Regions from separate parts of the Robinsoniella sp. RHS genome, predicted to be linked through region 2. Evidence: riboswitches for the same ligand, from Rfam matches in the RefSeq annotation. Region 2 holds a riboswitch; each other region holds the start of a gene.
What was found. A riboswitch is a leader RNA that binds a small molecule or an ion and turns the genes downstream of it on or off. The one in region 2 is predicted to bind cobalamin.

Region 1: another riboswitch for cobalamin. It lies ahead of RHS_RS16375 (ABC transporter substrate-binding protein); the one in region 2 lies ahead of RHS_RS04505 (Ig-like domain-containing protein).
Region 3: another riboswitch for cobalamin. It lies ahead of RHS_RS08595 (energy-coupling factor ABC transporter permease); the one in region 2 lies ahead of RHS_RS04505 (Ig-like domain-containing protein).

Annotation. Positions count from the first base shown of each region.
Region 1 covers NZ_JNGB01000035.1:25,134-33,514, forward strand. The annotation lists gene RHS_RS16350 (GHKL domain-containing protein) at 1-869, shown strand, start outside; gene RHS_RS16355 (LytTR family DNA-binding domain-containing protein) at 898-1,623, shown strand; gene RHS_RS16360 (LytTR family DNA-binding domain-containing protein) at 1,628-2,431, shown strand; gene RHS_RS16365 (HD-GYP domain-containing protein) at 2,499-3,125, shown strand; gene RHS_RS16370 (LysR family transcriptional regulator) at 3,114-4,091, opposite strand; cobalamin riboswitch at 4,169-4,360, shown strand; gene RHS_RS16375 (ABC transporter substrate-binding protein) at 4,477-5,628, shown strand; gene RHS_RS16380 (iron ABC transporter permease) at 5,647-6,675, shown strand; gene RHS_RS16385 (ABC transporter ATP-binding protein) at 6,672-7,490, shown strand; gene RHS_RS31205 (hypothetical protein) at 7,456-7,632, shown strand; gene RHS_RS16390 (nitrogenase iron protein NifH) at 7,619-8,381, shown strand, end outside.
Region 2 covers NZ_JNGB01000005.1:19,182-27,562, reverse strand. The annotation lists gene RHS_RS30085 (Ig-like domain-containing protein) at 1-1,581, shown strand, start outside; gene RHS_RS04510 (flavodoxin domain-containing protein) at 1,875-2,357, shown strand; cobalamin riboswitch at 2,475-2,689, shown strand; gene RHS_RS04505 (Ig-like domain-containing protein) at 2,873-5,806, shown strand; gene RHS_RS04500 (InlB B-repeat-containing protein) at 5,902-8,381, shown strand, end outside.
Region 3 covers NZ_JNGB01000016.1:33,902-42,282, reverse strand. The annotation lists gene RHS_RS08625 (EamA family transporter) at 1-299, opposite strand, end outside; gene RHS_RS08615 (sirohydrochlorin cobaltochelatase) at 875-1,672, opposite strand; partial or broken gene RHS_RS08610 (energy-coupling factor ABC transporter ATP-binding protein) at 1,937-2,536, opposite strand; gene cbiQ (cobalt ECF transporter T component CbiQ) at 2,549-3,334, opposite strand; gene RHS_RS08600 (energy-coupling factor ABC transporter substrate-binding protein) at 3,380-3,718, opposite strand; gene RHS_RS08595 (energy-coupling factor ABC transporter permease) at 3,708-4,469, opposite strand; cobalamin riboswitch at 4,619-4,803, opposite strand; gene hemA (glutamyl-tRNA reductase) at 5,551-6,780, shown strand; gene hemC (hydroxymethylbilane synthase) at 6,794-7,690, shown strand; gene cobA (uroporphyrinogen-III C-methyltransferase) at 7,692-8,381, shown strand, end outside.

The DNA.
Region 1 (8,381 bases), on a different contig from region 2:
AAAATCCGCTCCTTGGGCCTTTAAAAGATTTACAATCGAAACTTAGCCATATTACATGGCAGACCAAGCAGGTGGCAAAAGGAAATTTTGATATCCAGATCCAGTATCTGGGAGAGTTTTCGGAAGCATTTAAAATGATGGTGGATCAGCTGAGAAAACGCGCTGAGATAGCAAGACGAAATGCGGAGATGGAGAAGCAGATTCTGGAAACAGAAAAACAGCTTCTGGAACATGAGATGGAAAACCAGGTAAGGCATTATAAGTCAATCGTGAACATGAATCAGGAAATAAGGGCATACCAGCACGATATAAAAAATCATTTATTATGCCTGGGAAGCCTGTTAGAAGACGGCAATACAGAAAAGGCAAAAGAGTATCTGAAAGGGATCTCAAAACAGGTATACCACAATGAAAAGATTGTACATACGGATAATTACATATTAGATGCCCTTATATCAGAAAAAGCCCAGATAGCAAAAGAAAAAAATATCCGGTTGACAATGGATCTGAAATTGAAGAAAGAACTGAACATACAGCCGGCAGATTGGTGTGCAATTTTTGGAAATGCTTTGGATAATGCCATTGAAGCATGTGAAAAGGTAGAAGAAAGTAAAAGATATATCCATGTAGTTGCATACTGTGCGGGGAGCCTGCTGAAAATTAAAATAGAAAACGCAATGCAGGGAACCATCGAAGTCAATGGCAGCGGGTTTGAAACTACCAAAAAAAGAAAAGAGTATCATGGATTTGGATTAAAGAATATAGAAAAAACAGTACAGCGTTATGACGGCATCATGGAACTGACTACCGAAAAAGGAATATTTATTATGCAGATACTGCTTTGCGATATTATGAGCCAGGCTGTTTAAATATTTAAAAGAGACAGGGAGTGATATTATGGTAAATATTTGTTTATGCGATGATAATACCGTAATCTTGGAAAAATATGAAGCATGTTTGAAGAAAATTGCTGAAAAATACAATCTTGATGTTTACATTAAGTTATTTACCAGTGGTGAGGAAGTCATTGATTATTTTGAAATATTTTCAGAAAGCCATATAGATATTATTTTTATGGATATAATTATGGACAGGATGAATGGTGTGGAGACTTCAAGGATGCTGAGAGAAAAAGGATATAAAGGAGAAATTATTTACCTAACCTCCAGCAAAGAATTTGCGGTAGATGCGTATGATACTTTTCCCTTCTACTATTTAATGAAAAGTGAATACTCAAAAAAACTGGAAGATGTGTTCCTTCAGGTAATGGGACGTAAGAAAGAAAAAATTAAAGACGGAATATTATGTAAAAAAGGCAGTGTGATGAAGAGAATCCAGCTGGATGATATTCAGTTTATGGAAGTTTACGGGAGAAATATCATCATACATATGCAAAAAGATGTGTTTGAATTTATTGCGAATATGGAAATAATTGAAGATAAGATTAGAAACAAGGGATTTTTAAGAACCAGCAGGTCTTATATTGTAAACTTAAAATATGTGAAAAATATCATGAAAAATAAACTGGAAATGTATTCCGGGGACATGGTTCCGCTGAGTACAAAGAATAGTCTTGCAGTAAAAAAAGAAATTTTACAGATAAATCCGGATAGTTGGAATTAATATTATGATTAACGAAACAGAAAGCAGGATGGTGACCATGAAAGATATGTCAGATTCCGGTATATCTGCGGATGAGAAGACACTATATATTTTATTATGCAATGCATCCTTTTACCTGCTGCAGGTTTATGAGAGCCTGATCCGGTATGTAGCACACAAGTATGGATATCAGACAAATTTTCTTGTATATGAAAATGGAAAAGAAGCAGTTTTCTGTAAAGATGACTGGATGCAGGAAGTAGATATTTTAGTGATTGGATGGGAGCCAGGAAGGATGAAAGGAATAGAAATCGCAAGGGCTTTTCGTGAAGATCAATGCCAGGCCCAGATTCTTTTTCTGGGCAATCAGAAACAAGATATTATAGAATCTTATGAAGTGAATCCATTCTACTATTTTATCGAAAATGAGGTTACTCATAAGAAATTTGAATTGGTTATGAAAAAATGTTTTTGGGAGATTGTGAGAAGCAAGAAGAACTCCCTGCAATTTATCAGCAATGGGAAAATACAGCGTGTTCAATTAGAACTTATCGTATATCTGAAAGTGGACCACCGTATGATTAGTATAACATGCAGGGATAAGAGAGAGATTCTTTTTTATGACAGTTTAAAAAATATTGAAGAGAAAATAAAAGATGACACATTTATGAGGACTCACAGAGGATATATTGTGAATCTGAAATATGTAGATTATTTAGATAAAAATGAATTGTTTTTAAACACCGGAGAATCAATTCCTATTGCCCGAAAATATAAACAGGAACTTGTAGAACGGATGATGGATCAGGAAAAGAATATACTGATCTGATCATAACAATAGAAAGCCGGTAAAGCAGGCTTTCTGTTTTGAAATGAGCGGTAAAGGAGGGAAACGCATGCAAACACTAACAATAAATACAATGCAGAAAATTATATTAAGATTGTATCAAAATCTGCCAAGAGAGGTCTATATTCATCAGAGTTTTACAGCAAAGAATGCCTGCCAGCTTTTTAAGAAATCCAATGAAGAACAGATCTATCCGGATGAAATCGCACAGATTTGTCTGGAAGGCATAAGACTGGGTGCACTTTATCATGATGCCGGTAAGATATTGGTACCGAAAGAAGTACTGTGCAAAAAAGATCTGCTTACGGAAAAAGAACGCTCTATGATTTACTGGCACGCGCTGTATGGCGGAGATATTGCGATCAGCTTGTTAAAGGAATCACATCATAAATATCGGCAGACAGTATGGGCAATGGCGGAGTACCATCATGAGCGCTGGGATGGTCAGGGTTATCCGAAAGGCCTGAAAGGAAAGAAAATCCCTGTAGCGGCAAGAATCTGTGCAATAGCAGACAGTTATGATGCCATGATAAGCTGCCGTCCCTATAACAAAGACATTTCAAAGGAATATGCCTGCAATGAAATAGAGCGTAATGCAGGGAGCCAGTTCGATCCCCTGCTGGCAAAATTGTTTTTATCCTATCAGAAACAAGAAGATGCGGTTTTATGTATCTGAGGATTTAACCGGGGAAATTTGATCTGTCAGTTTCACAGACGCATTCTGAATCAGTGCCACGTCTTCCAGCAGAAAATCCAGATATTTTTCTCCCAGAGTGGTTTTGTTATGACCTTTTTTCTTGATGTAGCCAAGATGCAGCCTGCTAATTTCCTCCTGGAGCGGTTTGGCAAGGATTTCACCCATGCCTTTGTGGAAAGTATCGGCATTGCTGTTGGTTAAATCGGGTCCTATGCTGAAACAATCCGTTTTTCGCACCAAGGCAATCTTAGTACAGCGGTCACAGACATGGACATTTTTATTCAAAATGTTAAAAAATAAAGGCTCTTCTGTGAAGTGTGAGGTTTTTGTCTCCTGATCATAGGTGACAAAAGGGAAATCCTCCAGGTCTTTTAATGTGATCCGGGATTTTCCGGAAAGGGGATGGCCGTTACGGAAGAATACGTAATTCTGCATCAGGGCAATTTCATGGAACTCAATATCATAGGAAGTTAATAATGTCTGAAGTGTACGAAGGTTGGATTCCTGTATTGCCAAAATGCCCAGTTCGCTTTTGCTGCTGGAAACATCATGGATCACGGAATTTGTATCACATTCCCGTATTGCCATATCATAGGTATTAAAATCCAGTTCTGATAAAAACCGGGTAAATGCCCGAATAGCGAAAGGAAGATGCTGGGAAGATACAGAAAAGCGCATTGGGATAGAATTTCTGGCTCGATAGCGCTGTTCCAGATACTGTGTCTGTCCAACGATTTCCTTTGCATACCGGATAAAATCTTCTCCGTCATAAGTCAGGGTTATGCCGCGGTTGGTGCGGTGAAACAGTGTAATCCCCAGATCCTGTTCTATTTCTTTTACGGCTGTAGAAAGTGTGGATTGGGAGACAAACAATACCTGAGCGGCTTTTGAAAATGACTGGTAATTAGATATTTCAATAATATATTTTAAGTTCTGTAAGGTCATGACCGTATCCTCCTTTGGTTTATACTATCAAAAAAATTGATAGCAGGCAATAGAAAAATACTTTTAGATAAGCGGTTGTATTAATAAAGTTGATATGTTATATTAAAAATAGTTTAAGCAGAATATTTTATGGAAGCCGGTCTGAAGCCGGCGCGGTGCCGCCACTGTAGGACGGAGCTGTAACAAAAATGACACTGGAGGAAACTCCGGGAAGTCTGTTGCAGCAGTGAAGTCGAGCCAGGATACTTGAATATTTTGCCGGAACCCTTTATTTAACGAAACATTGAATGAGGGTATAGCAAAGGGGAGTACCTCTCTTTTTTGCATATCCTTTTCTGATGTTCGGAAAAGGATTTTTTTAATTTAGAAAAGTGAGGATAAGAACATGAAGAAGGAAATGCAAAAGAACAGCACAAGCAAACTGACAGGCAAAATTGGTAAAAAGGCAGCAGCTGTGATCCTGACAGCGGCTATGTGTATGTCACTGTTTGCCGGATGCGGGCCGGGAACAAAAACAGGTGAAACGAATGGGGCGCAGGGAACCGCTGCAGAGGAAGCTGTCCGGGAAGTAACGGATGCGGCAGGAAATGTAGTAAAGGTGCCGGCAGATATTTCAAAAATTGCAGTAACGCCGCTGCCCTGGTCGTCCGTTATCTATGCGATAGACGGAAGTTCTGACCGAATGGTTTCCATTAATCCAGGAGCTATGAAGGCATATACCGGTAATTTCTTTGAAAAGCTGGACAGCCATTACGGCACACTGGATACTTCCAGTATCGGGAAAGATTTTTCAATCAATATGGAAGAAATGGTAAAGGCAGGCGTACAGGCTGTAGTCATCTGGGATTATCAGACAGATGAAGCGAAGCAGTTGAAGGATTTGGGAATAGTTCCGGTCATGGTGAAAAACGAAACCGTTGAGGAGCTGCAGAACAGTTTTAAGGCAATCGGACAGCTGCTTGGCAAGGAAGACAGGGCACAGGAATTTATTGATCTCTATGGGAACACCTATGACCGTATCAAATCTTATCAGGACAAGACAGCCGGAGCTGAAAAGCCAAAGGTTTTGTATTTAAGGAATACCGAATTAAAGCTGCAGGGAAATGATAATTTTATCAAAGAAGCGTTGGAATTGGCAGGAGCAGATAATGTGGCAGCCGATATCTCTGATATTACCATGGAAGAAATAATAAAAATCAACCCGGATATTATTTTATTGAGCTGGTTTGATGATTTTGTCCCTGAGGATTTATATGAGAATAAGATTGACGGTCAGGACTGGAGTAATGTAAATGCCGTAATCAATAAAAAAGTGTATAAGACGCCCCTGGGAATTTACCGCTGGGATGCTCCCGGTGTGGAAACCCCTCTGATGATGATGTGGCTGGCAACGTTAATACAGCCGGATATTTTCTCCGATATCAATATAGAACAAGAAGTGAAAGATTATTTCACTAATTATTTCCAATATACATTAACGGATGAGGACTTGGCACAGATCATGAGTGACGCGGCTAATGCAGACAGTGTAAAATAGAAACGGGAGAGGCACCTTATGGAATCAAAAATAAAAAAGAAGAAAACCTATGGGGTGATTTTAACTTTCATGATATTGCTGCTGCTGGCACTGACAATAATGGCGATTGGATTGGGGAGATACTTTATCTCTCCAATTGATGTTATAAAAATAATTTTTTCAAAGATTCTGGACATTCCCCAAACATGGGAGAAGCAGGCGGAAGGAGTTGTTTTTACGCTGCGGCTACCTCGTATCCTGGCGGCGCTTCTTGTAGGAGCAGCGTTATCCTTATCGGGTGGATCTTATCAGGGAGTTTTTAAAAATCCATTAGTGGCACCGGATATGCTGGGCGTATCCGCAGGCGCCTGTGTCGGGGCATCTTTGGCAATTTTGTTTCAGTCAAATCAACTGGTAATCCAGATAGCTGCTTTTGGAGGTGGAATAATAGCCGTAATGGCGGCCACTGCAATTCCCAGATTTATCCGGAATAACTCCATGATGACTTTGGTGCTGGCAGGGGTAATTGTGGGAGGACTGATGAACTCTGTATTAGGGCTGCTAAAATACCTGGCAGACCCGGATACACAGCTTGCATCCATAACCCACTGGCAGTTAGGAAGTCTTTCCAGCATAGTGTGGCGGGATATTATTTATGCAGGACCCGCGATTATTGTGTCTATGCTGGTATTATTGCTGATCCGCTGGAGGATCAATATTCTTTCCCTGGGAGAAGATGAGGCAAAAACTCTGGGGACAAATATAAAAAAATCCAGAGGGCTGGTTATATTTTGTGCTACGGTTCTTACAGCCAGTGCGGTATGTATCAGCGGAACAATCGGATGGATCGGTCTGGTCATTCCACATTTTGGAAGAATGCTGGTGGGGCCTGATAACAGAAAACTGCTTCCGGTTTCTGCAGTACTGGGTGCCATATTTTTGCTGTTGATTGATACGCTGGCAAGAAATTTAACCAGTGCAGAGCTGCCGCTTTCTATCTTGACAGGATTAATTGGAGCGCCGTTTTATTTTTACTTATTATTAAAGCAAAGGATGAAGCTGTCATGATTTTAGAAGTAAAAGACCTTGCATTTTCTTATCATAGTGATCATAGCCGGATGCTGTTTCAGGATGTTAATTTCACTCTGCAAAAAGGAGAAATCTTCTCCATTTTGGGAGCGAATGGTGCAGGAAAATCCACTCTTCTGAATTGCCTGGCTAACTTATTGCGTCCGGCAAAAGGACAAATATTATTAAACGGACATAATCTCACTGATTCTTCTCTGAAAAAAATAGCCCAGACAATCGGCTACGTTCCCCAATCCCATACCCCGGCATATGCTTACTCCACCGAAGAGTTTATCGTCATGGGTAGGGCACCCTACCTTGGATTATGTGCACAGCCAGGGGAACAGGATTATGAACTGGTCAGGGAAGCGATGGGGGAATTGGGGATTACTCATCTGTCAGAACGTCCTTATACGGAATTAAGCGGAGGGGAACGGCAGCAGGTAATCATTGCCAGGGCAATCGTACAGCAGCCCGATATAATCATGCTGGACGAGCCAACCAACCACTTGGACTACGGCAATCAACTGCGCATGATCCAGCTCATTCAAAGATTAGCACAGAAAGGTTATAGTGTCATTATTACAAGCCATATGCCCGATCACGTTCTGCTATTAGGAGGTGCGGTGGGTATGCTTGGAACGGATGGCAGACTGCAGGTGGGAAGTACGGAAGAAATCATGACGGAAGAGAATCTGAAACGTCTGTATGATATTGATGTCCATATGGTTTATATAAAAGAAGTTGGAAGGAAAGCCTGTGTAGCCGGGATGGAAGGCAGTGAAAAGGAAGGCAGTGAAATGGAAGGCATTTAATAGTTATGCAGTTAATAGGAATGCAGTGAATAGGAAGGTAGTAAAAAGAAAGGCAGTGAAATGGAAAGCAGTAAATATGGAAAGCAGTAAAATTGCAGGGGAATCTGCAGTAAGATATGGGGAGAAAGATGAAAACTATTAGAATTGCATTTTATGGAAAAGGAGGTATCGGGAAATCAACGATTGCCTCTAATGTATCGGCAGTACTGGCCTTGGAAGGGAAAAAAGTATTACATATAGGCTGTGATCCCAAAGCGGATTCCACAAGAGGTCTGACAGGGAAGAGGATACCCACTCTTTTGGATCAGCTGAATCAGAAAGATGAGTTATTAGTCCGGGAGGATGTGCTGTTTGCAGGAGTAAACGGTGTGCAGTGTCTGGAGGCAGGTGGCCCTCAGGCAGGCTGCGGCTGTGCAGGACTTGGAATAACGGCAGCTATGGATGAACTGGAACGTATGGGAATCCTGGATGAATCATGGGATGTCATTGTGTACGATGTTCTGGGAGATGTGGTATGCGGCGGCTTCTCAGTACCGATGAGACAGCACTATGCGGATCAGGTATATATTGTTACTTCACCGGATTATATGTCCATTTATGCTGCAAATAATATTTTAAAAGGCATCAGGCGCTATTCAGCAGAGGATAACAGTTTATTGGGCGGTCTGGTTTTGAATCATGTGAAAGATGAACGGGATATACGGATCGGTGAGAGGTTTTCTGTAAAAACCGGAGCACCGATCACCGTAACAATCCGGGAGAGCAGCGAAATGAGGATGGCTGAATTTCAAAGAATGCTCTTTACGCAGGAATTTCCGTACGGCATGAATACGGCTGCATTAAAAAAATTTGCAAATGCTCTGTCTGGACACAAGGCAGTAAGGTGTTTCC
Region 2 (8,381 bases):
CTGGCAAGTGGTGAGACTGTAACCAAAACGGTTCGTACAGCAATCGATGAAGCATTGAACAGATTGGGGACATTGCAGACAGATCTGGGTGATTACTTATCCTGGGGAACACGAAATATGGAAAGTACGTCTCAGGTACTGCTTGCTATTATTTCTGTGGGAGTAGATCCTTTGACCGACCAGCGCTTTATTAAAAATGGAAATACCCTGATTGACGGTGTTTTACGGTACAAATTAGAGTCCGGTGGATTCTGCCATACCTTTGATTATGATCCGGATAATGCTGCGGCATCTAACGGAGTATATAATTCCATGGCAACAGATCAGGGAGGTTATGGTTTAGTTGCTGCCTGGAGATATCTGAATGGAATGCGTTATATATATGACTATCGTGCAGAGTTCTCAGCCCAGGATACATCCGTTATAAACACCTTAAAAACAACAATTGACAATGCATTAGCGAAAAAAGGAACGGAAGGATATTACGAAGCTTTAAATAGTGCTATGGAAACCTATAATAGTACTTTCAAAGAATTAAATGATAATTCTTTACGTAGATATGTCATAAACTACTGGCAGCTTTCCGATGCACTTGTTGCTGAAAATGTCACAGTAGATGAGCTGAAAGCAGCAGCAGCGCCGGTAGAAAAACTTATTGAAGCAATTGGTCCGGTAACAAAAGACAGCAAAGCGGCAATAGAAAAAGCAAGAGCTGCATATGAAGCTCTTGCAGATGCAGCAAAAAAATATGTCAGCAATTACAGTGTCTTAACAGCTGCAGAAAAAACTCTGGCTGATTTATCAAAACCGGTACCGCCGGAAGTAGTAAAGGTTACAGGAGTTACATTACAGACAGCATCCATATCTATGTATCCTAACCAGGTACAATTGCTGAAAACAACCGTGACACCAGCCAATGCCGCAAACAAATCAGTAACCTATAAGAGCAATAATACAAAGGCAGTCACAGTTGACGCAAATGGAAAAATAACCGCAAAATCTGCAGGAACTGCTGTTATAACAGTATCCGCACAAGATGGAAGCGGTAAGTCTGCTGCCTGTAAAGTTACTGTTAAAAAGGCAAATGTGAAATTAAATGCAACAAAATTACCATTACAGTTAAAAAAGCGGGTGACGCTTAAGGTATCTGGATTGGCAGCAGGGGATAAAGTGGTCTCCTGGAAGAGTTCCAATAAAAAATATGCGGTGGTATCGGACAAAGGGAAAGTAACAGCGAAGAAACCTGGAAATACGAAAATTACCGTAACTACAAAATATGGAGCCAAAGCAACCTGTAAAGTAACCGTACAGAAAAGCAAGGTGAAAGTGTCCTCTATTTCTGTTAATATGAAAAAGCTTGAGCTGAAAAAAGGTAAAAAGGCAAAATTAGCAGTAACACTTAAACCAATTACGGCGAAAGATAAGGTTACATTTAAATCTTCTGATCCTAGTGTTGCGACGGTAGGTTCTAAGGGAGTAGTAAGGGCAAAGAAAAAAGGAGAATGTAAGATTATTATCCGTACGTCAAATGGAAAGAAGAAAACGGTAAGAGTGAAAGTTATAAATAGTAACAAAAAATAAAATTTTAACACGAAATTCCAATTAAAACAATTAAAATATGACTGCACGATCTGGCTGCAGAGAAATGATGAATCAATCTATGGTGATATCCATATTTGAATTCTTTCTCTGCGGTTCGGATCGTGCAGTTTTTGTATGTAGTGACTAAAAGTATCAAAATAAAATTTTTGCAGGCCTTATTGACAAATAGATAATAATAGGATATGATAACGATATAAATTAAATTAACAGTGTTAAGTATATGCAAAAACCAAAAACCAACAACTAAAAAATAAGTGTATAGGAGTAAGTGTATGAAAATATTGATACTATATGCAAGTAAATATGGATGTACAGAGGATTGTAGCAACTATCTCAAAGATAAACTGAACCAGGAAGTAAAAACAATAAATTTAAAAGAAGCCGGATCCGTCGATTTGCAGCAATATGACTGGGTTATCATCGGCGGATCCATATACATAGGGAAAATACAAAAAGAAGTAAAAGTTTTTTGTGAACAGAATCTGCAAAGCCTGCTTACAAAAAATATTATTTTATTTATGTGCTGTACAACACCTGATCAGGAAAGTGGGTTCTTCATCAAAAATTTCCCCGCTTCGCTGCGAAAGCATGCTGAAAAAACAGTAAATATGGGAGGTGAACTTCGTCAACATAAAATGGGATTTTTCGATAAAAAATTAACAGCCATGGTGTCGAAACTGGAGCCTAAGAAAAATGAAATACTATATAAAAATATAGATGGATTAGCTGATTTTCTAAATAAGAAATGTTCTTAAATGAAGCTGCTAAAAGAAAAATATTTTTATAGTTTTGGAGGTAAAATATAAAAAAGATACCAATTATCCAAAGAAATTCATTGACTTTCCCATATCAATGAGATAGTATTATTTCATAAACAAAATATTAATTGCGGTCATTTTTCATGCAGTTTTTCAGAATCTGCCATGAAAGTGATAATAGGGAAGCCGGTTCAATTCCGGCACAGTCACCTCTACTGTAACGTGGACGAGGAAACAATATGCCATTGGCGCTGTACAGATAGCTGCTGAGAAGGCGTTTCTAAGGTCGAAGCGGAGTCAGGATACCTGCCGTAAAAACAGATTGCTGTATTTCCGGGATGAGGAAGCAGATTTGTTTTTATACCGCGATTTAATGTTTGGTGCATTAGAATGATGGAATAAAGAGGATGGGAATCCGATTTGATTATAATATAAAAGCCTTTCTGTTTACACACAGGAAGGCTTTTATTTTTGTGTAAAAAAATATGATACATAATTCAGGAGGAAATGAAATGAGGGAGAAAAAAGTGATTCAGAAATTTTTCGTTTGGATGATTGTCATGCTGCTGTTGATAACAGATATTCCGGTAATGATTGTTCGGGCGGATGAAACAGGTTCCGGTCAGCAAGAAGTAATCATGCTGAAAACGACTTTACAGGATGGTTTTATCCAGCGGTCAAGCAAAAGAACATTTGATGTCTGGGCAAGGGACAGCGGAGATAACAAAGTGGATTCAGAGGCATTTCTGTACAATGAAGATATGCCCAATGACAGAGAAGCACTGAAGGTGAGCTGGAATGATAAGAAAAAGACCAGCTATTTATTGAATATGACAGGAAAGCCAGATGGCAGCTACGTTATTATTGTCAGGGGATTTAAGGCAGACAAAGCAGAAAATGAGATTCAATATCATTTTACCTATCAGGCGGCAGATAAAGGCGATTGTATAGGATATGCGGCTTTTGATATCGAACTTTTCACGATTTCAAAAGATTATCTGATTGAACCGGTTCTGGTACCGGTATATGAAGGTGAGAATTCCGTTCGTGTACTCCAGCGGCTGATTCAAAAAAATGGATTTGATATGGTATATACGGGGAGCCTGGATACCGGCTTTTATTTATCTAAAATTCAGAATCTTCCATCTGGATTTTTGGAGGATGCGGCTTTAGAGCCTACGGTGGCAACTGTTGATGAAGTGCGCAATGCCTTTGATCCAACTGCTTTTATTGACGGAGAACTGGGAGAATTTAATTTTAGCCGTATGAGCGGCTGGATGTATTGTCTGAATAATGTATTCCCAAATGTAGGATTTGCGGATACTTATCTGTCAGATGGAGATGTGGTACGCGTACAGTTCACGGTAGGATATGGTTCTGAGATCGGCGGCTCCGGTGCAATGGGTGGTGGGGATATTGATGATTATTATCTGGTAGCAGACAAAGACCGTCTGACATATCTGCTTGCCAGTATAAATTCTGCAGCAAATAGGGAAGCGTTGCTGAATGACCCAAAGATCAGCCAGATGGTAAATCAGGCGAACCAGGTCATGAGGAATATCGGAGCAGAGCAAAATGTGGTAGATGAGACATCAGAAATGTTGGAAGAAACATTGATTGGTGAAGTAACTGCTATAAAAATGCTGACAGAAGATAAAGAGATTATGATTAATGAAAGTGAAGAGCTGCAGGTGGCAGTGGAGCCGGAACAAACTCATTTTCCAGTTAATCTCCACTGGACATCCAGTGATCCGGAAGTGGTGTCGGTAGAAAGCGGAGTGGTAACGGCTGTAAGTCCGGGTGTGGCACAGATTACAGCCAGTTATAGAGATATGCAGGCATCCTGTACCATTACGGTACCGGTAAGCCCTATGACCGGGATTGACCTGAGTGCGGATCATTTGGACATTCTGAAAAAACAGGAAAGTGAACTGGAAGTAATCTATCTGCCATCAAATACATCGGACAGCAGGGAAGTACGATGGTCTTCTTCTAACGAAAATGCCGCAACCGTGGATGATAAAGGTCTGGTCGTGGGGAAAGGAACCGGTGAGACGATTATCACGGCTGTCTGCAATGGCTTTGAAGCTTCCTGTACAGTAAATGTCAAAGAGATTCCTATGACGGATATGAGTCTTAGCATGGAATCCATGGAATTAACAAAAGGTGCCACAATGACATTAAAGGCAAGTAGTATTCCTGAGGATGCAACAGATGACATTACCTGGACTTATGTAACATCTGATCCGGAAGTGGCGACCGTGGGTAAGACCGGGATTGTCAAGGGAATAGCCGAAGGGGAGGCGGATATTACGGTTTCGTCAGGGGCATTTAGCAAAACATGTAAGGTAACCGTAAAGGAAATACCGTTGCAGCAAATCAGTATCAGTTCCCCTTGTTTTTCCCTGTCCAGCGTCAGCGGCGTAAAAATTAAAAACTTATTATTAACCGTATCGCCGGATAACTATACGGAAAATATTAGATGGAATAGCTCAGATTCTTCCATTGCAAGTGTAGATGAAAAAGGTCTGGTGATGGCGAAGAAAAACGGTACGGTATGGATAACGGCATACGGAGATAAAAGCGGAGTCAGTGCCAGTACTATGGTAAAAGTGATTGACAAAGCAGTTTCCGTAAACAGTCTGTCATTTTCCCAATCTGAAATATCTCTGGAAGAAGGAAAAACTTTAACATTACCGATTAAAACATCACCGGCAAATGCTACGGATCCGTTTATATGGGTATCCGATCAGGAAAGGATTGTAACGGTCAAAGGTGGCACCATTACGGCAAAATCTTTAGGTACTGCGAATATAACGGTATATTCCGGTGATCAGGCGGCTTCCTGTAAAATAACCGTTCAGAAGAAATCAGAACCAAAGCCAACGCCGCCGCCGACTCCAACACCGCCTGTTCCGCAGCCCCCAAAACCGGTACCACAGCCAAAAGCCTATGTGAAATTAAATGTAAGCAGTATTCCTCTGCAGGTGAAAAAATCAACCAAAGTAGTGAAAGTTAAAAGCATTGGAAAAGGAGACAAGGTTGTATCCTGGACCAGCTCAAATAAAAAAGTGGCAACGGTTACAAGGAGTGGGAAAATTACAGCAAAAAAGAAAGGAACTGCTAAAATTACCGTCAAGACAAAACGTGGTGTAAAAGCAGTCTGCAGGGTAAACGTACAAAAAAGCAGAGTTGTTACCAAATCGATCAAAGTAAATAAGAGCAGTATGAGCCTGAAAAAAGGGAAAAAGGCAACGATTACAGTTGTCAGAAAACCAATTACGGCAACGGAAAAAATTTATTTTGAATCGTCGAATGAAAAAATAGCTACTGTAAATTCGAAAGGCGTAGTAAGGGCGAAGAAAGCAGGACATTGCAAGATTAAGGTGAGAAGCAAAAATGGCAAATCTAAAACCGTAAAAATTAAGGTTATAAAAGGAAATTGATTCAGAGGGTGTTTGAAAATTCATAATAGAAAGCTGTATGCCATTTTCAGTACAGTAATATTTCGAACACGCTCCAGGGAAGAAGGAGGAAGTTTATGAAATGGAGAGGTTTTTGTAAAAGGGTACTTGCCCTGGTATTAGCAGTTGTCATGGTACTTGGCATTGTACCGGTTACATCCCTGAAAGTACAGGCGAAAGCGTGGGATCCGAATAAGGCTAATGAAAATCTGGAGATACGATTCTGGGAAGATCAGCAGCCGGGAGTGAGATTTTATATTAATGCGGGCGCAAGGTATATACTGGAGCATGTAAAAGAACCCAGCGTAGGAACCAATAACGGAGAATGGTCGGTTATGGATTTGCTGCGAGGGATGTATATTGGCGCAGATTATATGAATTATATTGAAGATGGATATTTTAATGATTATCTGAAAAGGGTTGAGCAATATGTGATTGATAGGGATGGTGTATTACATTTTGCTAAATCGACAGAATGGTCCAGAGTGATTCTGGCGCTGAGTGCACTTGGATATGATATAACGGATGTGGGAGGATATAATTTTATTGATAAATTTTCTTCCTCATACCAATTTTCGTATTTGCAGGGGCTTAACGGTCCGATCTGGGAAGTAATTGCTATGAACACCGGAGAGTATTCTTTTATTAAGAATCCGATTGGTGCAGAACCTGGGGACGTAAATAACTATGGCAGATTGTTGGAATTTATTTTGAAGTTAGAATTACAACATAAGGATGGTTCAAAAGGAGGATTTGCGCTGACTGGCAATGTTCCTGACCCGGATATGACAGGAATGGCTCTTCAGGCATTGGCACCTTATTATTTAGATCAGGCTAAATATGAGAAAACCGGTTCAGCTGTTTCTTATATGGAGTTTAAGAAAGTGGTAGAACGGGGAATCTTTGAGCTAAGTAAATTACAAGCGGCAAATGGAGCATTTAAAGGATGGGGAAATGTAAATGCAGAATCTACGGTACAGGTGATTGTGGCGTTGACAGCACTGGGGATTGATCCAAAATCATCTGATGTAGAACTGCCGAACATCGGTAAAAGCTGTAGTTTTATCCAGAAAGGGATGGTTCAGGATGGAGTTTATACCAATAATATGATTGATGCCCTTCTAACTTTCTGGGCTTCCAGAAGTGGTGCTTCACCGGGATCGGGTGGATTCAAGCACGTTACAGCAGGAGATGACGGAGGCGGTGGTTCCGGAACTGTTGTAAACGGGATGGCTACAGATCAGGCAGTCTATGGTTTAATTGCATATGACCGTTTTAAAAATGGTGAAAACTCTTTATACGATATGACAGATATGATTGACGGCAGTTATCAGGAAATGGCACCAGCATCTTTTACGGTAAATTTTGACGGTAATGATCATGCCGAGAATTTTGTGGAAGAGCATAGTCCATATGCCGAGGTGAAAATGCCGGTAGTATCCGTTACAGGCGATGAAGAATTAATCGGCTGGAATACAAAGCAGGATGGAACCGGAAGCTTTTATCAGCCAGGGGAAATACTGTCTATGCCGGAGCAGGATATTACATTATATGCACAGTATGGTAAAAATAAATATACAATAAAGGTTGTGTTAAATGAAGGTACACTTGCACCCGGTATTGTAATACCGAATATTTATACTCCTTATACAGAAACGATTATCTTGCCGACTGCAGAACAGATAACGAAAAACGGATGTATCTTTAAAGGATGGTATAAAAATCCTTCATTTACAGGTACTCCTATCACGGAAATAACAAAGGGAAGTTACGGAGACATGACACTATATGCAAAGTGGATTGTTGATTATGTTTCAGGTTTGAATGAATTCTTTGCTATTATTAATAAGTTGAATGTGCAGGCGATTACTATTTCAGACCGTTCAAAAATACTGCGTGCAAGAGAAATATATGATGGGCTGTATGCAGTGCAGCAGGCGGTGATAGATAGCAAATACTATCGGAAACTGCTGAGGGCAGAGGAGAAACTTGCTGCTTTAGAAGCAAGTATGGAAGAAAGTAAAATAGTAATCGAATTGATTAACAACTTAGGTAATGAGATTACGCTGCAGGATGTAAAAGCTATTTCAGAAGCAAGGGCTGCATATGATGCTCTTTCAGAAGAAGAGCAGGAGATGATTACAAACTACAGTAAACTGATTGATTTAGAAGCAAAACTGGATGTATTAATTGAAAATGATAATCGGGTAAAAGAAGTTGAAAAGCTTATTAATTCTATTGGGGATGTCAGCATTGCATCTCAGGAATTCATTGAACAGGCACGGGAAGCTTACAATAATCTCAATGAAGAACAGAAGGCCCTTGTAAATGAACGCACTTTGCGTCAGCTGGAAACTGCTGAAGAAACACTTTCTGTTTTAAAAGAAAGCGCAGCCAGAATTGCATTGGTTCAGGAAAAGATTCTGGCAATACCAGATTTACAGGAGTTGAGTTTGGAAGATGACAGTTTCCAATTGATCACAGAGGCACATGCTGCTTATTTAACGCTTTCAGGAGAAGAAAATTCACAACTGGAAGAAAACATACTTGACCGGCT
Region 3 (8,381 bases), on a different contig from region 2:
GCTTTCGACAACCCCGTCATTAATAAAAATGGAGCCGCAATATCTAATAAAATCATACCTGCAATATAAGGAAAATCCCGTTTTATAAAGGGCGTGTCTTTCGATATGGGAACAACCTTTTTCTGAATCAGGTTAATGGATGCCATACCAATCCCGGCGCCCAGATAGAGCAGGGATGCCATGAGTGCAGGCGGTATTTCCGATAACAGAAGTTTAGAAATCGGAGAACTTATGGAATAAAGAACAGCCGCAGCAATTGCGCTTAATACAGCAATATGTTTTTTAATTTTTATTTTCATAATCGGCACATCCTTTCTATACATATCCCCTATGGGGGGATATGTATATTATAGCACCGCAGCACAATGAATACAAGGGTCTGGAATATAAATTTTAGCATCCACCCTATTATTTGTACCTATCTAAATGATAAACAAAGGATGTTTTAATTCTCCTGAATTCTGGGGAATTAAAACATCCTTTAGATAAGGAAGCAATGTTGGGGTTTAGGTGAGAAGGGGACGCTTTGTAGATGTAGGTAGTGTACGGAAAGAGAAGGGGACGGACCAGGACATTGGTTTGGAAGGCTTACCGCAGAACTGGCATTTCCTAACCTTCCCGGAGCACTTTTTGGCGGCACGCGGGCATTCGCTCCGAAATCCTGATGCATTTCGCAGCTCACTGCCCGCTTACAATCCGATGGGAGAAGTACTGCATTTTGCAATGCAGTACTAGTCGAATTGTATCCGCCAAAAAGCACACCGGGAAGGTAAGTAAATGCTCAGCTCTGCTATACGCCTCCCAAACCCATCTTTCCGTACACTACCTACATCTACAAAGCGTCTTAATCAGCTAAACCCAAATTGTACCTTGTCTATTTTTCATTTAAAGTCATCATAATATGATTGATAAATAAATCCCGGATACTTGCATATTCGCCCAGGCCTTTTAATACACATTCAACGGTATAGCCGGCTTCTTTTAACTGGCAGTACCAGGATTCAGGATCATCACCTGCCATATCATTTCTGGCATGATCACCTGCCACGATCATGAATGGTGCCAAAACAACTTTTTTCGGTCTCTTTGCCGCAATCATTTTTAAGATAGAAGACATGGAAGGATAGGCTTCCACAGTACCCAGGTATATATTTTGATGTCCATAATCCTTAAATGCATAATCCAGAGCGGCATAGATAGCATTGGCATAATGTGTTGTTCCGTGTCCCATCATAACCAGTACTTCATCTTCGGAAAGAGAAGAGAATTCACCTGCAATCGCCTGTATCACAGTCTGATTATCTTCTTCCGTAGTAAGAAGCGGATTCCCAAACCGTATGGAATGAAATGATTCCTGGTAAGACAGAGCATCTTCCTGCATCAGATCATTTTCAATTCCGTTGATTACATGAGTGGGCTGAACGACAACATCGGTAATCCCGTCTGCTTTCATCTGTTCCATGGCTTCTTTTACATTGTTGATGTGGATGCCATCCCTTTTTTTAATCTTCGCTAAAATCATTTTACTTGTCCAGGCACGGTAAATTTTAAATTCCGGAAAAGCAGCCTGGATAGAATTTTCAATAGCATCAATGGTTACTTTCCTGGTTTCATCATAGCTGGTTCCGAAGCTAACTACCAGAATTGCTTGTTTTTTGTTCGTGTCTTCCAATTTCGTTCCTCCATAGTGTGGTTTTGTACTTATTTTTTCAATATAGCCTTCCAGTGTGGATAGGCTTTTTGGCAGTGGGAGAGAGGGGAGAAGAACTCCCTTCTTACATAGGCTTTCAAATAGCTGAATTGCAGCCGGCTGTTCCAGATTCGTCTGGTGAAGGATGGATTTATTGACGAAGACTTCTTCCGGAGCGCCTTCCATATAAACAGTACCATCTTTAAACAACACCACGTCATCAGCCCATTTTAGTGCAAAATCCACATCGTGGGTGGAAATAATGACCGTAATTCCCTGATTGGTTAATTTATCGATGATCTGGTTAACCAGAGTCGTATGTTTGGGGTCAAGTGCAGCAGCCGGTTCGTCAAATATAATAACATCCGGGTGCATAACCAGAATGTCTGCAATCGAAACCTGTTTTTTCTGACCGCCGCTTAACGCATGGGTAGGCTTGCTGCGAAAAGGGGTGATCTCAAGGTGGTCAATAACTTCTTCCACTTCTTTTTTAGCGGTTTGCTCATCAACACCTAGATTCAGGATGCCAAAAGATATTTCCTGGTATACGCTGGCGGAGAACAGCTGATTATCCGGATCCTGAAATACGATGCCTACCTTACTTCGAAGACTTAACAGGCCTTTGCGGCTGTAGTCATAGGGCGATCCATAGAAGTACATTGTTCCGCTTTGCGGGCGGTGTATGCCGTTCAGACACAGAAAAAAAGTGGATTTACCGGAACCATTTGCCCCCATAAATGCGATTTTTCTTCCTTTTCGAATTTCAAGGTTGATTCCTTTCAATGCCTGATTGCCATCTTCATAGGCATAACATACGTTTTCAGCTTTAAGGATAATATCATTCATAAGTTTTCTCCTCTATATATGTAATCCGCAGATACGCAGTATCACGGATATGATAATCAAAGTCAGTTCAAATACGATCAAATAAATAATATGTTTTTTCTTTGCAGGATAATTTTCTTCCAGTACATGGATTGTACCGTCATAACAGCGGGACTCCATTGCATCAAATAAAAAGGAAGATTTTTTGAAAGCACGGATAAATAATGCTGAGATCAGGTTGCCCATAGATCTGCAGGATGTTTTTAAATTTACATTTCCAAGACGGGAGCGCTGTGCACAGGTCAGGGAATCGGCAATATCTAATAATACGAAAATAAACCGGTAAATGAGCAGCATCAGCTCTATTAATAGTTCAGGACAATGGATTTTACGAAAAACCGTCAGAATGTCTGTAATGGGTGTGGAAAGGGATAAAAAATACAAACAGGAAACACTTGCCAAAGCAGTAAGAATCAACTGTGCCGCAAATAGCAGGGAAGACCGGCTGCTTGTGATAAAGATATTCCCCACCGGAATAGCAAATGCTGAGAGTGGGGTTTTTGAAAAGTTGATAATAATGGCGATGGTGCTTAAAAATAAAAAGATAAGCGGTATTCGCATCAGCCTGATATAATGGGAAGGGGATATCCCGCCAACGTGTATGGTGAGATATCCCATTGCAAATAAAATGCAGACAGAAAGTGCAATCGAACGATCTATTACACAAAACAGAAGTGTAATTATTGCAAGAGCTGTTTTAACTGAAGCATTTGTGTACCTTAATTTTGAAGTATAACATAGCTTATCGATGATAATCATTTTATTAACCTTCCCAATATGTAGTATTTAGGAGAACCCAGTAATTTAAGCTTTGGCCTTTTTTGCTTTACTCAAAGTTCCTTTTCTCTCTTCTCTTTTTTTTGCATGCTTTGTGCGTTCACGCAGCATACCGATGCAATAACCGAATACACCCGCGCCAAGAGCAGCCTGCAGACAGAAGAGAAGACTTTCTGTTTCTCCGCCCGGTGGCTCTAAAAGAGGAGATGCCCAAGGCTGATAATTAGGGTCAATCTGAGTGATTGCTTCTTCAGCAGCGCCATCAGCACCGCCGAATTCTGAGTCCTTATTTAATGCCAGAGGTACTACGGCGATCAATACACAGATTAAAAGCAGGATAATGACTGTTTTTCCTTTACCGCCCATTAACCACACCTCCTTTGAAATAACCAAGATCTGTTAATTCAGATTTGGCATAAGATTCCAGACCAATCATAACGACAGCTGTAATAATACCTTCGATAATAGCAAGTGGAACCTGAGTAACAGCGAAAATACCCATGAACTTCGTAAGGGAAGCCATAAATCCGCCAACCTCCGAAGGGTACGCAATTGCCAGCTGGAAGGATGTAATCATATAAGTAAATAAATCTCCAAGGCATGCTGCCAGGAATACGGATACCAATTTATTTACGTTAAACTTCCGGCACAGTTTGTAGATACCAAATGCCAGGAAAGGACCTGCGATTGCCATAGAAAAAGTATTGGCGCCTAATGTGGTAAGGCCGCCATGTGCCAGCAGAATCGCCTGGAATAATAAGACGATGATACCAATGATACTCATAGCGCTTGGTCCAAATAAGATAGCTCCCAGTCCTGTTCCGGTTGGATGAGAACTGCTTCCTGTTACGGATGGAATCTTTAAAGATGATAATACAAATGCAAATGCGCCTGCAATCGCAAGGATTACTAACACTTTGCGGTGTTCAGCAAGGGTTTTTTTAATGGAAAAAAATCCTGCTACTAAAAAAGGAACACATAACACACCCCAGATAATACAGTATGTAGGTGCGAGGTACCCCTCCATAATGTGCATTGCATTAGCAACAGGAGCAATACCAAAAGCTAATGCAAATGCGCCGGCTAAAACAACCAGTTTTCTTTGTTTCAAACTCATTCTTCTTTCCTCCTACATAAAAAAATCGCCTGATCTTCAAATTAGTTTAGAAGATAGGCGTATGGTCAGAAAATCTTGAAGACGGGCATAGATATCTATGGACATCGACAAAATAATCTGGGCACACCTAGCCATCGTTCGTAACTATGTGTAAATCTCTTATCGCAGGCAGGTCTTCTGACTCAGGCGTTAACATATCAGTTCGTCTTCCCATTCTCTAACAGTGACATTATGAACGAATACTATTCCTATACAGCGGCGCGACCGTGCGGGCATTTCACCCGACTTTCCTATTCTCTGCTTATAAAGCAGCACCTGTCGATATTCAATTATGACAAAATTTTACCATGTACAGTTATAAAAGTCAATAAAATATCTTGACTTTTCCGGCAGATAAAGCCAGTAAAATGAAGAAAAAATACGATGAAGCTGCGCAGTAAATGTCTGCCACTTTTTGTTGTATGGTTATGCACCGATATATGTCTGCTTAAAAGCAACATACCGCAGAATAAACAATAAATATGCAATATGAGATGTATAAAAATAAAACTATTGCAATTATGAAAAATATGTGATATAATAAACCACAAGCGGAAAGAAACCATATCCTACACCACGAATCACCTGCCCACAGGGCAGTCAAAGATCATAAATCAAGTAGATTTCTCTACGAATATTTCCAATTTGCCAAAATTGAATTCAATTCTAAAACAATATTTGTATGCATGTATGTTAATTCATAAATCAGGATGTGCTTTTCTTAAATATAACCGCTGTATTTTGAAAGTCAGAAGGGAGGGACAAGCGATGAATCAAATGCTTATCATTTTTATGATAGGCGGTTAAGAAAAAGTGGCCGTACCGGTTTTCCTGTACGGCTATTTATCCATGAGGAATTTTACGGGATTTTGTATCCTGTTTTATATAGAAAAAGGTACGAAAAGGATTGTATATTTTTAAATTTATTGTTTGATTTTGTAAAATGTTGTGCTATGATGATTAAAGATTGTTACTATTCAATTACAAATTGTTAGAAAATTAGTATGAAAGACTTAAGAAAAAGAATGTTGAGGAATGTTTTATGGGGATTCAGATGATAGGTATTGACCACAGCAGGGCAGTATTGGATGTACGGACAATTTTTTCTTTTACAAAAAAGAGTACCGCCCAGGCTTTCGGGGAACTGAAAAAAATTGAAGGCATACAGGGGAGTATTATTATTTCTACCTGTAACCGAATGGAATTATGGGTGAGCTGCCTGGAAGATTTTAAAGGTTCTTTGTATGAGATTTTGTGTGAGATACGCCAGGTGCCTAAGGAGTTGTACCGGGAATACTTTGTGGAGCGTCGGGAAGAGGAGGCGGTACGGCATTTGTTCGAGGTATCCTGCGGGCTGAAATCCAAAATTTTAGGCGAAGACCAGATCATAACCCAGGTAAAGGATGCGCTTTCTTTTGCCAGAGAACACTATGCCACCGATAATGTCCTTGAAATATTGTTCCGCATGGCGGTTACAGCAGCAAAAAAGGTGAAAACCAATGTGACGATGTCTACTGCTAACCAATCCGTGATTCATCAGGCGATAGAAGTATTGAAAAAGGAAGGATATACATTTCGTGGTAAGAAATGCATGGTCATTGGGAATGGCGAGATGGGAAAGCTGACGGCCACGGTAATGTGTCAGGAAGGTGCTGATGTAACGGTTACCGTAAGGCAGTATCGCAGCGGTATCGTAGAAATTCCACATGGCTGCAGGAGAATTGATTACGGAGAACGTATGTCCCTGTTTGGAGAGTGTGACTATGTCGTCAGCGCAACAGCAAGTCCTAACTATACACTAAAAGAACATTGTGTCAGGGAGGCGGACGTCTGTCATGATATGGTGCTGATTGATCTGGCAGTACCAAGGGATATTGAGCCGTCGGCCAGAGAGCTTCCCCATATAAAGTTATATGATATTGATTATTTTCATATAGATATGCAGAATGATAAATTAAAAAAGAATATCGAAGATGCCAGAATGATTCTGCAGGGTCAGATCAATGAATTTTTTGAATGGTATGAATGCAGGGACATGATTCCCAAAATTCAGGATATCAGGAACAGTGCCGTAATTGATTTGAAGCTACGCATCCAGAAGATTTTAAAAGATCTGCCGGTGGAGCGGGATATTCAGACTAGTTTACAGGAAAGCATTGAGTCTGCGGCAGGGAAAGTGGTGAATAAAATGATGTTCGGACTGCGGGATGAAGTAAGTAAAGAAACCTTCCGGGAATGTGTGGAAGGATTAAATAAAGTATATGAAAGCTAGAGGGGAAAGTAATATGGGCAGAAGTATATGTATCGGCAGCAGGGAGAGCAGGCTTGCTGTAATACAGACGGAGATGGTTATGGAGCATATCAAAAATAACCATCCGGAAATAGAAGTGGAAATGCTGACGATGAAGACCACGGGGGATATTATTCTGGATAAAACCCTGGATAAAATCGGCGGCAAAGGTTTATTCGTAAAAGAACTGGACAAAGCGCTTTTGGATCGAAGAAGTGATATGTCTGTTCACAGTTTAAAAGACATGCCGATGGAAGTGCCGGATGAACTGCCAATCGTAGCTTATTCGAAAAGGGAAGATCCAAGAGATGTGCTGGTACTGCCAAAAGGCGCTGCGCAGTGGGATTCTTCTCTTCCGATAGGATGTTCCAGCCTGCGCAGAATCCTGCAGATGAAAGAAATATTTCCAAATGCGCAGTTTAAGACCGTACGTGGGAATGTTCTGACGCGCCTGAAAAAACTGGATGATGGAGAATACAGTGCACTTCTTCTGGCAGCAGCCGGTCTTAAGAGGCTGGGATTGGAAGAGCGTATCAGCCGGTATTTTGAGCCGGAGGAGATGATGCCTGCAGCAGGTCAGGGGATCCTGGCAATTCAGGGAAGAGCCGGAGAAGACTACGGATTTTTAAAAGATTATGCAGATGAACAAGCCGGTTACGCAGCAGAGGCAGAACGGGCTTTTGTAAGAGAATTAAACGGGGGATGCAGTTCTCCGGTAGCAGCACATGCAGTTGTAAAAGAAGGAAAAATTACCCTGACAGGGCTTTATTATGATGAAGAATCAAATACTTATCTCAAGGGCAGCAAAGTAGAGACTGTCTCAAATGCCGCGAAAGCGGGAGCAGCTTTGGCAAGGGAATTGCGGGAGCAATACAGAAAGGAAGGCAACTGATATGGCAGGAAAAGTTTGGCTGGTTGGCGCAGGGCCATCCGACCCGGGATTATTTACAATAAAAGGAAAACGGGTATTAGAAGAGGCGGAGGTAGTCGTATACGATGCACTGGTTGGACAGGGTGTGCTGGGGATGATACCCTCATCTGCAAAACTGATCGACGTTGGTAAACGTGCAAATCGTCATACCATGCCTCAGGAAGAAATAAATCAGGTTTTGGTAAAAGAGGCATTAGGCGGAAAAAAGGTTGTAAGACTGAAGGGGGGAGATCCCTTTTTATTTGGACGGGGCGGAGAAGAACTGGAATTGCTGAAAAAGAATGGCATTCCATATGAAGTGGTTCCTGGTGTTACAAGTGCATTGTCGGTTCCTGCATATAATGGAATTCCAGTAACCCATAGAGATTTTTGTTCCTCGTTACATATTATTACAGGTCATAAACGACAGGGGCAGCCATATGATATAGACTTTGAAGCACTGGTAAGAACCAGGGGAACTTTGGTATTTCTCATGGGAGTAAGTTCTCTGGGAGATATTTGCCGGGGGCTTATGGATGCCGGAATGAATGGGGATATGCCGGCGGCTATTTTACAAAAGGGAACTACTGCCAGACAAAAACGGATTGTAGCTACGGTAGCTGATCTGGAGAAAGAAGTAGAGCTTCAGGGAATCGAAACGCCTGCAATTATA